Regions from separate parts of the Paenibacillus sp. SEL3 genome, predicted to be linked through region 2. Evidence: riboswitches for the same ligand, from Rfam matches in the RefSeq annotation. Region 2 holds a riboswitch; each other region holds the start of a gene.

Region 1 (3,118 bases), 1.5 Mb from region 2:
CTGGGTGTCAATTTTACTCCACTCCAGTCCGGTATAATCACATTGTCTCTGAATAGCTCGGCATATCTGGCTGAAATTTTCCGTGCAGGTATCCAGGCAGTAGACCGTGGACAGATGGAGGCCGCACGCTCATTGGGTATGGGACGAGGCAAAGCTATGCGTCACGTCATTTTGCCACAAGCGTTTAAATCTATTTTGCCTGCTATAGGTAATGAGTTTATTACAATTATTAAAGAATCCTCCATTATTTCGACTATTGGTATGGTGGATATTATGTATCAAGCCCAGGTCATTAAGAATATTACCTACGAAGGATTAAGTCCGTTCATAATCACAGCCGCTATTTATTTTGTAATGACATTCAGCTTGTCTAAGCTGCTTGGTTTATGGGAAAGGAAGTTGAGAGCCAGTGATCACCGTTAAACAATTGCGTAAATCGTTCGGCAAGAATGAGATTTTAAAAGGCATTGATATAGATATCGCCAAAGGAGAAGTTGTCGTTATCATCGGTCCCAGCGGTTCGGGGAAGAGTACGTTTTTGCGTTGTATGAATCTGTTAGAACAGCCGACGGATGGGGAGATTTTATTTGAGGGCGAGCCGATTACAGCTCGTGGTCATAATATTAATGTAACCCGGGAAAAAATGGGGATGGTGTTCCAGCATTTTAATCTGTTCCCACACAAAACAGTGTTGCAGAACCTGACGCTTGCACCGACGCAGGTTAGAAAACAGTCAGGTAAGGAAGCGGAAAAAATTGCATTAGAACTCCTGCGTACCGTGGGGCTCGAGGATAAGAAGAATACCTATCCGAACCAGCTATCCGGTGGTCAGAAGCAACGTATTGCGATTGCGCGTGCTTTGGCCATGCAGCCGCACGTAATGCTGTTCGATGAGCCGACTTCTGCATTGGACCCTGAAATGGTTGGAGAGGTTCTGGATGTAATGAAGAAGCTCGCCGAAGGCGGTATGACAATGGTAATTGTAACGCATGAAATGGGCTTTGCCCGCGAGGTAGGCGATCGAATTATCTTTATGGATAACGGTCAAATTGTGGAGCAGGGTGCACCAGACCAGGTATTTGGCACTCCAAGCCATGATCGCACTCGTGATTTTCTTGCCAAAGTATTGTAAGAAAGTGCTGGTCTAATCATAAAAAAGCTCTCCGTTGACGGAGGGCTTTTCTTATTTTGTCACCATTTCCCCATACTTTCGTAACAAATATCGATTTCTTAATGACAAAATTGTAACGAGTGTAGTATGATGTTCAGGGTTCCCAACATTTTCATGCGGATAAGGTTACAAAATTGTGATATTATGCAGTAAGCCAAAACTTACCGGGACAGCATGCGGTTAGACAAGCGCTGAAATGCTGGCCCAAACTATGGGAAGTGCGGGGGACGTAACAACGGCAGCCATTCCGATACGTCATAAGACGATGAGGAATATGCCTAGGGGTGAATTGCACAAGCATAGGGCTTCTCCTGAGTCCGAATCCGACAGCTAACTTCGCAGGCATAAAAGAGGAGGTACATATCTTTGAAACATTTAAAACATATTGGTAAAACGATGAAAATTGCGGTGCTTGCCGCAGCTATTGCAGGGTTGGCACAGACAGCTGGAATAGCGGATGCTGCCTCGCTTCACACTGCCAAAGAGGGCGATACCTTCTTTTTGCTTGCTCAACGTTATGGAGTATCGGTAGACGAGCTAACAAAGGCTAACCCAAACATTGCCTCCAGCAATATATATGCAGGTCTGCAAATTAAGGTGCCTGGCGAAAAAAGTGTAAAGGCAGCTTCGGAATCGAAGCCGCAGCTTCTTACGGAGAAAGCAGCAGCGAATGAGGCGCCAACGATTGAAGCTTGGGGTAAAACATTCAACTATAGCAAAATAGTTGACGTTAAGGCTTCAGCGTATTCTGCCGCAGCCGATGAGAATGGTAAATGGGGCGCAGTGGACTACTACGGCAATCCGCTTAAACTAGGTACAATTGCGGTAGATCCTAACGTCATTCCGATGGGCACGAAAGTACTGGTTACAGGCTACTCCCATCCAGGTTTGCCGGATCATTCTTTTGTAGCTGTCGCTCGCGATCAGGGCAGCGCCATTACAGGAAAGCGGATTGATATCTTTATTCCAGGCAACAAATCATTTGTGAACGACTTTGGATTTCAAAATGTGAAGCTGTACGTTATTGATAAATAGCATTGTACGTATATACAGTTTAATTAAACATAATATATATTATGTAAACATAACGCCTATATCCGTATATATCTAGGTCGGACTCTTATCAGGTCCTATCCGTAAAAAGGCTGTCTTGACGAGCAGAATACTTCTGCTGGTAAGACAGCCTTTTTACGTTGCTTTAGCTTGGACCTCAATTATAAACATACTGTTATTTTCGTTCCGATGTGTGGAGTAGCCGGGGGACTGTCACAAATTTGTAGCCCTTAGCTTTTAGAGAGTGAATTAGACCCGGCAAAGCTTGGATAGTGCCTTGCAAGTTGGAACTTTGACCTCCACCAGCGTGCATTAAAATAATAGAGCCAGGCCCTGTAGCTGGAATCACATTTCGCTGAATTTGTGTTTTACTTAGTCCCTTCCAGTCGAGAGAGTCTACATTCCAGTTGACAATCATGTAGCCATGACGACGTGCCCACTTTATTTGAGGCTCTGTAATTTCACCGTAGGGTGGACGAATCAACTTGGGGCGAAAACCTGCGCTGGCTTGTAAAATACGTTCTGTTTTTGTAATCTGGTTGCGAAAGCGTTCTGGTGTAGCCTTCCTAAAATCCGGATGAGTATAGGAATGATTTCCTATAGCATGGCCTTCACGGATAATACGACGTATAATCCCCGGATGCTTTTCCGCACGGTGACCGACGATGAAAAAGGTGGCTTTGATGCCGTTGGCGTGTAATACGTCCAAAACCTGCGGCGTATACCTAGAATCGGGCACATCATCAAAGGTTAAGGCAATTTGGCGGGTGTGTGGGCCGCACATTTTAAAAATGTCCGCATGTTTTTTACGCAACATTGCTAATGTAGGAGTAGCTCGATCTGTACTCAGATGTACAGAAGAAGCAACAGCTGCTTCCTTGGGATGGGGCGTTC
Region 2 (3,118 bases):
GTTGCCGACAAAATCATCGTCACCCCGATCACGAACAGCAACCCCAGCAGTGTAATGGTCAAAGCCTTGTAAATTCGTCCCTGCGCAAGTCGGTACTTGAACAGTACAATATCTTCTCGCCCCCGCAGCATCGAAATCACCGCTCCAATGAGCAGGGCGAATGTTGTGGTCTTAATCCCGCCTCCAGTAGAGCCAGGAGAAGCCCCGATAAACATGAATATGATGATAAAAAACTGCGTAGCCTGCCGCAAGCCTGCAATGTCCAAGGTATTGGCACCTGCGGTACGGGGAGTAACGGACTGGAATAAAGATCCCAATAGCTTACCACCCCAATCAAGCGAGCCGAGAGTCTTCGGATTCGTAAACTCAAATACAAAAATCACGAGCGTGCCGACTACAATCATAGCGCCCGTCATGCTGAGTACCACCTTGGTATGCAAGGACAGTCTCTTGCGCTTGCGATATTCTGCCAGGTCTGACATCACTACAAAACCAATGCCGCCTGAAATAATCAAAAACATGGCTGTAAAATTAACAATCGGATCATATACATAACCTGTCAAGCTGCGAAATTCACCGAATAAATCAAAACCAGCATTGTTAAACATGGAGATGGCATGCCAGATTCCAAAATAAATCGCCCTGCCTACGGGCATATCAAAGGACCAGCGAACCGAGAATATCGTAGCGCATACGCCTTCAATAACCAGTGAGTACAGTAATACCTTACGGATTAACCCGACAATTCCCTCTACAGAAGTCTGATTCATCGCTTCCTGCAAAATGAGACGCTCCCGCAGGGAAATCCGACGCTTGAACACCAGTGCAATCAAGGTAGCCATGGTCATAAAGCCTAGGCCGCCGATCTGAATGAGCGCCACGATAACAACTTGACCAAAGGTTGTAAAAAAGGTCCCCGTATCCTTTACGACAAGCCCTGTAACACAGGTCGCGGAAGCGGCAGTAAACAAAGCGTCTACAAACGCAAGTGGCTTTCCTGTTGTATTGGAGATCGGCAGCATTAACAATAAACTACCTATTAGAATGATAATGGCAAAGCCCGCAACGAATATCTGCGGTGGAGAAAGCCGGAGCCAGCTTGCATTGGGATTCATCTATTCATCACTTCTCTCCTAATCCTTAAAACTATAAAAACAGTGATTTAATACGGTGTAAGCTCGCTACGCGTTCCATTTGATCTTCCGATCGTCGTTGCCCCTGAATTTTTTGATTTTTCCAAACCTTAGTTAACTATAATTAGCATTCCCTGAATACAGGAAGAATGCATGTCAAGCACTACTCGGTCCCCTGTGCTATTGGCGGGCAGTAGCGAAGGGGGCAGAATTGTTCTGAAGAAGCGAAGCGTTTGCCTTTATCTCCGGATTTTAACCATTAAAGGGGGTATACAATCAAAAAATCCGGGGATAACAGCAATCGGAAGAATAATCTGCACCCGCAGCGGTCTATCTAACCAATCCAAACACTTTTATACGCACAAAAAAAGACACCGGAAAACCGAGTGCCTGACTTGGTTCCTGCTCATAGCCTACGAGGTTAGCTGACGGATTCGGGCAGCACAGTATGCCCTATTTACACTTCCGATCCACCAGTGATCGGCTGTAAAATTCACCCCAGTAACATGGTTCCCCCGTTTTCCCATAGAAATTCGGCTCAACTGTATATCATTACCTATGTATTTTATAGGCATTGCCTCAAGATTATAATCCTTCTATATCCAGATCACAAAACCGATTTCGTCGAAAAAACGTGAAATTGGCTTTATTTTGCGAATGGGCATCGTTTAATCGCAGCTTATCTTATTTTATTGGAACTTTAAAGTGCTTTCACTCTATTTTCATGAATATCGCTGGTCTGTTGGCGGGAACCTGTGCAGTATGATATCTTTAATGGATGTTCTTATTTACAGATTAAGGAGGAAACTCATGAATCCTATCGGGAAACCGGTCGTGCTCACGGCCAACTTCAAAAAATTAGGCTTGCTGGGCGGGATTGGCCTGATTTGCTTTTTTATCTTTCAATTGCTTATTCCCTCGCTTAGCAATCCGAGTCCAGAATCAGTAATGAATGCAAAGGTCATCAGCAAACAAGAAGCGGTCATACACGCATTGGACTTCGCCCGCTCCGAGCTGGGATATACTGAATCACAGCCAGAGGAGCCTCTGGTGACCTATCAGGCCGAAACAGATTTGTACGGTTATTTATCTAGAGAAAAACTGCTTCAACAGTACGACCGTACATGGAAGAAAAATTACCCTTACGAAACCTTTCGGGTCGATCTGCCTGAATCCTCAGCGAAGAGCAAGCTGCAAATTCATGTAGATTTATCCACTGGGAAGGTCGTTAGTTTTAAACGGATCACCTCCAGCACCAATTACACGCAGGCTGATATTTCTACGGATGAACAAGCACGTAACAGGCTTGTACGTGTGGCTGAGGACGGCATGACGCTTGAAGCCAAGGAGCAGGCGGCCGCTGTATGGGTGAAGCGCTTTGGCTTTAAGCCGTCGGACTTGAAGCTCGCGACCACTGAACAAGAAGGCGGATTAAAGTATACCGTAGACGATAAAAAAATTGGCGCCTCGGTACTTACACTGGCTTTTACTTTTGAAGACGGTGATGTTCGCTCCTTCACTCAAAGCTTTTCGGCCCCGTCATCCTATACCGATTATATCGAAAAGCAAACATTTTGGGCGAATTGGATGACCTATGCGGGTTATGCCCTATTTAGCTTTGTGCTGGGTGTACTTGCCATTGTGTATGCGTCACTCACCCGACGACATACTTCATTTGTACGCGGCATTGTTCTATCCGTTATATACTTTATTGCTAGTATAGCTGGGACCATGAACATGCTGCCTTTATTGCAAGCAGAAGCAGGCGGTAAGGGCATGCTTATATTTCTTATGGTTTTCCAGATTGGTGTTACCTTCTTCATGGCTGTAGCGCTCTACTTCTCCTTGGTCGGCGGTGACGGACTTATGCGTCAGGTTGGACTGAATGCATGGCCGCGTGCAAAAGAGCCGGGCTACGGGCTGTATGTGCTTCGCAGTATGTATGTTGGCTACTTGTGGGCCTTTATTTTACTCGGGGTACAATC
Region 3 (3,118 bases), 1.9 Mb from region 2:
TGTCGTATGAACCCGTGCGAGAGCGTGTCTGATCGCTTCCGGTGAGGCATTCTCCACACCAATATCTCCTTTGCGCGTCGCTTCTGCCTCGGGTATAAAGGCCTGCTTGCAGCCGGGTACCTTGGAAGCAATAATCTTACGGATGCGCTCCCCTGCATGATCGGGATCGGTTAAAATGATGACCCCCCGCCGCTCCTGCGCCAATGCAATTTTACGCAGCGTCATTTTATTAATGGCTGAGCCGCCAGTTTCTATCGTATCCGCTTCAACAGCGCGGCGAATGGCCACCGTATCATCCCGGCCCTCTACCACGATCACTTCCTTGATCATTTGCATTTCCCTCCACTGCTACACAGCAAGCTATATTTATCTTTCCCTGCTTTTGAAAACAAAATAAGAAGAGGATATCCTCTTCTTAGCATGGCATAACTATGTTGTTAATACTATCGCATTGCCCTCAACATACACAACCTGTTTTAGTTGATTTCAGGCTTTACCGGTCCGATAACATATACGGTTTTACCGTGCTTACGACCAAATTGGTTGGCTCGGCTCAAACTCTCATAATACACATCGATTTTGTGGCCTTTAATCGCGCCACCGGTATCCTCCGCACGGCGGAAGCCCACCCCTTCGATATACACCCACCAGCCGATTGGAATTATACTCGGATCGACAGCGATGGTACGACCTTCCGTCACGCGCGTGCCGGATGCAGTACGTGTACCGATACCTGGCTCCTGTGAGGAATACGCCGTCATGGAGACATTTTGTAAAACTTTGCTATATTTAAAATTGACGCCTGCTTTACGGACAGCACTGCCCGAACTAACCGTTGTTGTCTTAACCGCATCATTGGGACCGACGGAAGCAGCAAGAACGACCGGCTTTTTCTTCGTTCCTACCGCAATAACCTTATCCACACGGTTCTGTGCAACTTCCTTGTTAACCAGCTGTTTGGATACCAACTTTCCATCATGATATACCTTTTGAACGTGCTGGACTACCACACCCGATTTGCCGCTTTGAATGACCCGATTATCGCCTTTATAAAGACTTGGATCGGCCGTTTTGATGACCTGATAAGGCACCTGTTTTTTCTGTTCGACCTGCTGTTTCTTCACACGGACGATTTTTATGTCCATGTTAGACGAAACAGAGGCATCCAACGCAGGATAAACTTTATCCGTTGACGATAATTTATAGCCCGAGGTACGAATGGCACCTTCTACTGTATTTTCTGTTGTGTACAGCTTTTTCGTCTCATTGCCTGAAGATACTTTAACTTGATTGGCACGTTTAATGACTATGCGGTCCCCATCCTGTACTGCTCCATTTAGCGGCATAGAAATTGTATCATGCGGCTGAAGTGAAATGGAATGCTCGCTCAGCAAATCTTGAAGCTTGGATTCCCGGGTTTCTACCGCAGATGCCTTGCCATCAATGACAAAAAAGACTTGTTTTTTAGATTGCGTGTACATCAGAATTGAAATCATAATCGTTAGCGCGATTAGAAAAATAGCAACCAAAGCAGCCTGGCGCACATTCTCTTGCTTCCAACGCAATACGTAAGACATGCTGGATGAGCGTGACTCATGGGTCTCCTCTTTTTGGAAAATGCCCATTTCCTCCGTCCTCCTTACATAGCCCGCCGTCTGGAGTAAGACATAGTTGAGATTTGACGTGACTATAACAGATTTTCTACAAGACAAGCCCAAACTGCGACTGTCCTGCACCATGTACCCGTCTTCGCGGCATGCTGTCCTCCCCTGTTTAACCACAGTATGATGACAGATTTTCTTTTATTCACAACAAAAAAAGCCAAAGAAAGAGACTAGAGAGCTCTTTCGTGGCTTCCGGCATGTGTGAATATGCGGGAAAACTCATGCACGAGATGGCTTCTCTCTTGTTACGCTTACGGGGTTAGCTGTCGGGTTCGGACGTAGAGAGTCGCCCTAGCTTGGGTCAACCGCTCATGGCGGTCGCCTTCACATTCACCCCGAAGACCCAGAAAGAAATCGAAATACGGCTCCTCCACCTGTTCAATCCCATCCGGGAAAAGAAATTAGGTCGAGCCGGCTGGCGAAAGGGACGTTCCCTTCTTGCACATACGCCGGACGTACTGTAAGCCATATCGGTTCCCCCGTTCCCTGTAAAAGGGACTCAGCGAGACTGGTTCATGAAATGACTTGTTGATGTTTACATTCAAACAACAATTCACTGAAAAGATGATATCCTGTTTCTATGCATGTTGTAAAGCAGGTTTCAAGTACATTTTTCAAAATATTCGGTTAAAATATTGTAATATTCTCGAGTTTCCTGCAACAAATTCATGATTAGCTTCGTCTATCTCTTTATTTTGATCGATTTCTTCGCTTTTTTATTGAATGTCAAATCGTTCCAAGGCATTTTGGGTCGTTATTGACACTAATTCCTCCACTGTAATCCCCTTAATTTGGGCTGCAGCCTCTGCTACCAGTCTCACATGCGCAGACTCATTTCGCTTCCCGCGAAACGGATGCGGCGTCAGGTAGGGCGCGTCCGTTTCAATGAGCAGACGGTCCAGTGGCACCTGTGCCAGCACCTCTTTTGGCTGCTTGGCATTTTTAAACGTAATAGGACCACCGAAGGAAAGGTGAAATCCCATATCCAGCACCATTTGGGCTGTCTCCCAGCTCCCAGAAAAGGAGTGCATGACTCCGCCAATCTCACTCGCTTTTTCCTCACGCAAAATCTTAACAATATCTTCATGGGCATCCCGGTTATGAATAACAATGGGCATTTTGAGCTCACGAGCCAGACCAATTTGATTTCGAAACACCCGATGCTGAACATCCTTCGGTGATGTATCCCAATAATAATCCAGACCGATCTCTCCGATGGCTACGACCTTCTTATGACTGCATAACGATGCAATCCATTCTAAATCGCCCTCTTGCATTGCAATCGCATCCTGCGGGTGCCATCCAACTGCCGCATAAATAAAATCATACGTCTCGGCCAATTTCATGGTGGATGGAATGGTCTCACGATTAAATCCGATATTGATCATCCGCGTTACTCCTGATTCGACAGCACGTGCTATAACTTCTTCACGATCTTCGTCAAATTGTGGCGC
Region 4 (3,118 bases), 3.2 Mb from region 2:
CACGCTATCTTGAGGGGGTAGTGGGCGTACGCCCGTGGAGGTTCGAGTCCTCTCGACCGCATTATATGCAAGATCTAGTTAAAAAAGCATCCTGACACGGTTTACGTGAAAGGATGCTTTTTTTTATTAAGCATTTTTCGTTATATTCTTTAGCCACGGAAGCCACGGTTGCAACAGGTCGTTTATTAACTGTGATAATGAAGAATATCAGTTTTGCTGCAAAAGCTTCTCTATATCTCCCGCCAGCTTATCTGGCGTGGTTTGCGGTGCATAGCGCTTAAATACGTTACCTTCTCTTGTAATTAAGAATTTAGTGAAATTCCATTTGATCGCTTTGGACCCTAATACCCCCGGAGCTGTTTGGGTCAGGTAGCGAAATAAGGGGTGTGCTTGATCGCCATTGACATCTGTCTTGGCGAACATCGGAAAGGTGACACCATAATTGATCTGGCAAAACTCGGAGATCTCCTCATTGGAACCTGGCTCTTGTTTGGCAAACTGGTTGCTGGGAAATCCCAAAATTTCGAGCCCCTGTTCATGATACTGGTCATATAGCTCTTGTAGCGCTTTGTATTGGGGGGTTAACCCACATTTGCTGGCAGTGTTCACGATAAGAAGAACGTTCCCTTCAAATGTGGATAACGGAATTTGTTTCCCTTGCAGGGTTTGCGCATCATATTCATAAACGGTCATAGCATCTCTCCTCATTCAATATTCAGCAATTAAATTTTAGACAATTTAAAGAAGGGTTGCAAGCCTGGAAAAGCTGTATAAAGCCTTCAGGCGCTGTAAAATCGTATTTTGCTCAAAACAGTAAATCGCACCGCAAATGGAGCGAATTAAGGTGTTTCTTCTTATAAAAGCGGGTTCAATCGGTGTTTAGCTGGTACATATAGCGTATTTTCTTCTCTTTTTACAAAAAAAGGCCAATAACGCTTTACCCTACGCCAATATTGACATGCTTGTCATTTTCAAAAAGGGATGAAAAACAGAGATTAAAGGAGATGTGAGAAGCATAGTTGCATTGTAAGCGTTATTATTAATCTTCTATGCTCTAAAGCCCGATTTATAACCCTGCAGTTGAGCTTTACAGTCTTCCATGCGCGGGTGTATGATTCAAGACGTAATTTCAAATTAACTTGAATGAAGCAACAACGAAATGTCTATAGCGCTGAATTTTGCAGTTGCAAAAGCGGGGGAACCAATCGAGACTGTACGGCTTTGGAAGCCGTGTGTCTCATGGGGTGAATTTTCCGGTCAAGTGCCAGAAATAGGGCGACTCTCACGTCCGAATCCGACAGCTAACCTCGTAAGCGTACAGGGAGAGGCAACAAACCGCCGTGTGCAGCCATGGTTTATTTTATCATGGATATGTCAGAAGCCGGAGGAAAGCCTTTTTCCTTCGGCTTCTTTTTGTTGTCTTTTTATACCGGGAGAGGAGCTACTGATGGAAGGTCGGTTAATTATTGTCACTGCACCGAATGAAGCGGGCAGAAGTTTTGTGAAATTGCTTATTTTCAAAAAATTGGCGTTTGCAGTTCTCACGAATAGCGCCCAGGAGGAACGACAGCTCAAAAAAATGGGTGTGGAGCACATTGTCCGCATCAATACCATGCAAGCGGGAAAATGGAATTTTCCAAAAAAAGAAATTGGTAGTGTGTATTTGTTCGAGAACAGCTTGAATCTGACTTGCCGTTTCCTGCAAATATGTCGACCACTAACATCGGAATCGATCTATGTTATTACACACGGCTGTAATCCACAAGGAATTTATCGGGGATTGGGAGCGGACCATGTGATCTACACATTGAACGGAGAGGTGGGTTTTCTGCTGAACGGATAAGCACTTATGACATAGTTGTTTTATGATTTTATGATGGAATAAGAATGGCGATCTGAGGATCGATACGGAGGGTATAAACATGATGGATATATACATGCTGCTCGTCATGGCTGTGAGTTATGGAGTGATACTGCTGTTTGTACGCTGGTGTGATGCGCAGACCTCTAAAGGAGGACGAAGAGGATGATCGTTATACTCGGGCTTACGGCTATTGTGTTTATGTATTTAATCTACGCACTCCTGAACCCTGAAAAGTTCTAGTCACTTGTAGGGATAGAGCGGGCGAAGAACAACAGATCTGAGCATTAAAGCATCATTGGTAGCAGGTTTTCGCAAACGTGTGCACTTCATAGATGGTCTAATCGGGTCTGTTGTTCCAAACGCAGGAGCATTTTGAAGGAGGAATAGAGGATGGAGCTGCTTCAAATTGGAATTGTGATCGTTATATTGCTGCTCTTGGTAAAGCCAATGGGTACATATATGTATCATGTATTCTCGAATGAACCGAATCGGACGGATCGGATTTTTGGCAGAACAGAAAAGCTGATTTATAAGGTAGTAGGCTTGAAGAAAGTGGAGAGCATGCGTTGGACTACGTATGTTATGAGTTTCATTGCTACGAACGTCGTGCTTGTGGCAATCAGCTACTTGCTGTTGCGTTTACAGGGAATGCTTCCCGGTAATCCGGCTGGAAACAGTAATATGGAAGCATCACTAGCTTTTAATACGGTAATCAGCTTTATGACGAATACGAATCTCCAACATTATAGCGGAGAAAGCGGGCTTACGTATCTGACACAGATGGCGTTCGTCACGATGATGATGTTCACTTCGGCTGCTTCCGGTTTTTCGGTTGCTGCGGCTTTTATGAGAGGATTGACGCGGCGCGGTGAAGGGATGGGCAATTTCTTTCAAGATTTTATTAAAGCTATTATAAGGATTTTCCTGCCGCTGGCCTTTGTGCTTACGCTGGTGCTGGTGGGATTGAAGATACCACAGACGCTACAGCCTACGGCGGATCTTACGACGCTTAGCGGAACACAACAGCAAATTTCTATGGGACCTATTGCTTCTCTGGAGTCCATCAAGCATTTGGGGACGAACGGAGGCGGTTATGCGGGAGCTAACTCTGCGCATCCTTTTGAGAATCCAAGTCCTTGGACGAACGTGCTGGAAATTTTGGCAATGTGGGTAATGCCGGCTTCGTTGCCGTATACCTTTGGATTGTTTGCCCGTAATCGTAAGCAGGGCTGGATTATTTTTAGCTCCATGATG

The links. A riboswitch is a leader RNA that binds a small molecule or an ion and turns the genes downstream of it on or off. The one in region 2 is predicted to bind cyclic di-AMP.
Region 1: it holds a riboswitch for cyclic di-AMP, as region 2 does, so the genes downstream of both, ACYCS5_RS28910 (3D domain-containing protein) here and ACYCS5_RS06265 (TrkH family potassium uptake protein) in region 2, are expected to answer to the same signal.
Region 3: it holds a riboswitch for cyclic di-AMP, as region 2 does, so the genes downstream of both, ACYCS5_RS14910 (G5 domain-containing protein) here and ACYCS5_RS06265 (TrkH family potassium uptake protein) in region 2, are expected to answer to the same signal.
Region 4: it holds a riboswitch for cyclic di-AMP, as region 2 does, so the genes downstream of both, ACYCS5_RS21505 (hypothetical protein) here and ACYCS5_RS06265 (TrkH family potassium uptake protein) in region 2, are expected to answer to the same signal.

The regions. Positions count from the first base shown of each region.
Region 1 covers NZ_CM137725.1:6,425,039-6,428,156, reverse strand. Annotated here, with positions in the region: gene ACYCS5_RS28920 (ABC transporter substrate-binding protein/permease) at 1-423, shown strand, start outside; gene ACYCS5_RS28915 (amino acid ABC transporter ATP-binding protein) at 410-1,132, shown strand; cyclic di-AMP (ydaO/yuaA leader) riboswitch at 1,363-1,531, shown strand; gene ACYCS5_RS28910 (3D domain-containing protein) at 1,538-2,206, shown strand; gene ACYCS5_RS28905 (polysaccharide deacetylase family protein) at 2,400-3,118, opposite strand, start outside.
Region 2 covers NZ_CM137725.1:1,322,903-1,326,020, forward strand. Annotated here, with positions in the region: gene ACYCS5_RS06265 (TrkH family potassium uptake protein) at 1-1,115, opposite strand, end outside; cyclic di-AMP (ydaO/yuaA leader) riboswitch at 1,529-1,682, opposite strand; gene ACYCS5_RS06270 (CPBP family intramembrane glutamic endopeptidase) at 1,944-3,118, shown strand, end outside.
Region 3 covers NZ_CM137725.1:3,215,998-3,219,115, reverse strand. Annotated here, with positions in the region: gene rnmV (ribonuclease M5) at 1-330, opposite strand, end outside; gene ACYCS5_RS14910 (G5 domain-containing protein) at 477-1,625, opposite strand; cyclic di-AMP (ydaO/yuaA leader) riboswitch at 1,897-2,179, opposite strand; gene ACYCS5_RS14905 (TatD family hydrolase) at 2,381-3,118, opposite strand, start outside.
Region 4 covers NZ_CM137725.1:4,665,798-4,668,915, forward strand. Annotated here, with positions in the region: tRNA gene ACYCS5_RS21495 (tRNA-Leu) at 1-61, shown strand, start outside; gene ACYCS5_RS21500 (glutathione peroxidase) at 208-693, opposite strand; cyclic di-AMP (ydaO/yuaA leader) riboswitch at 1,160-1,332, shown strand; gene ACYCS5_RS21505 (hypothetical protein) at 1,448-1,843, shown strand; gene kdpA (potassium-transporting ATPase subunit KdpA) at 2,255-3,118, shown strand, end outside.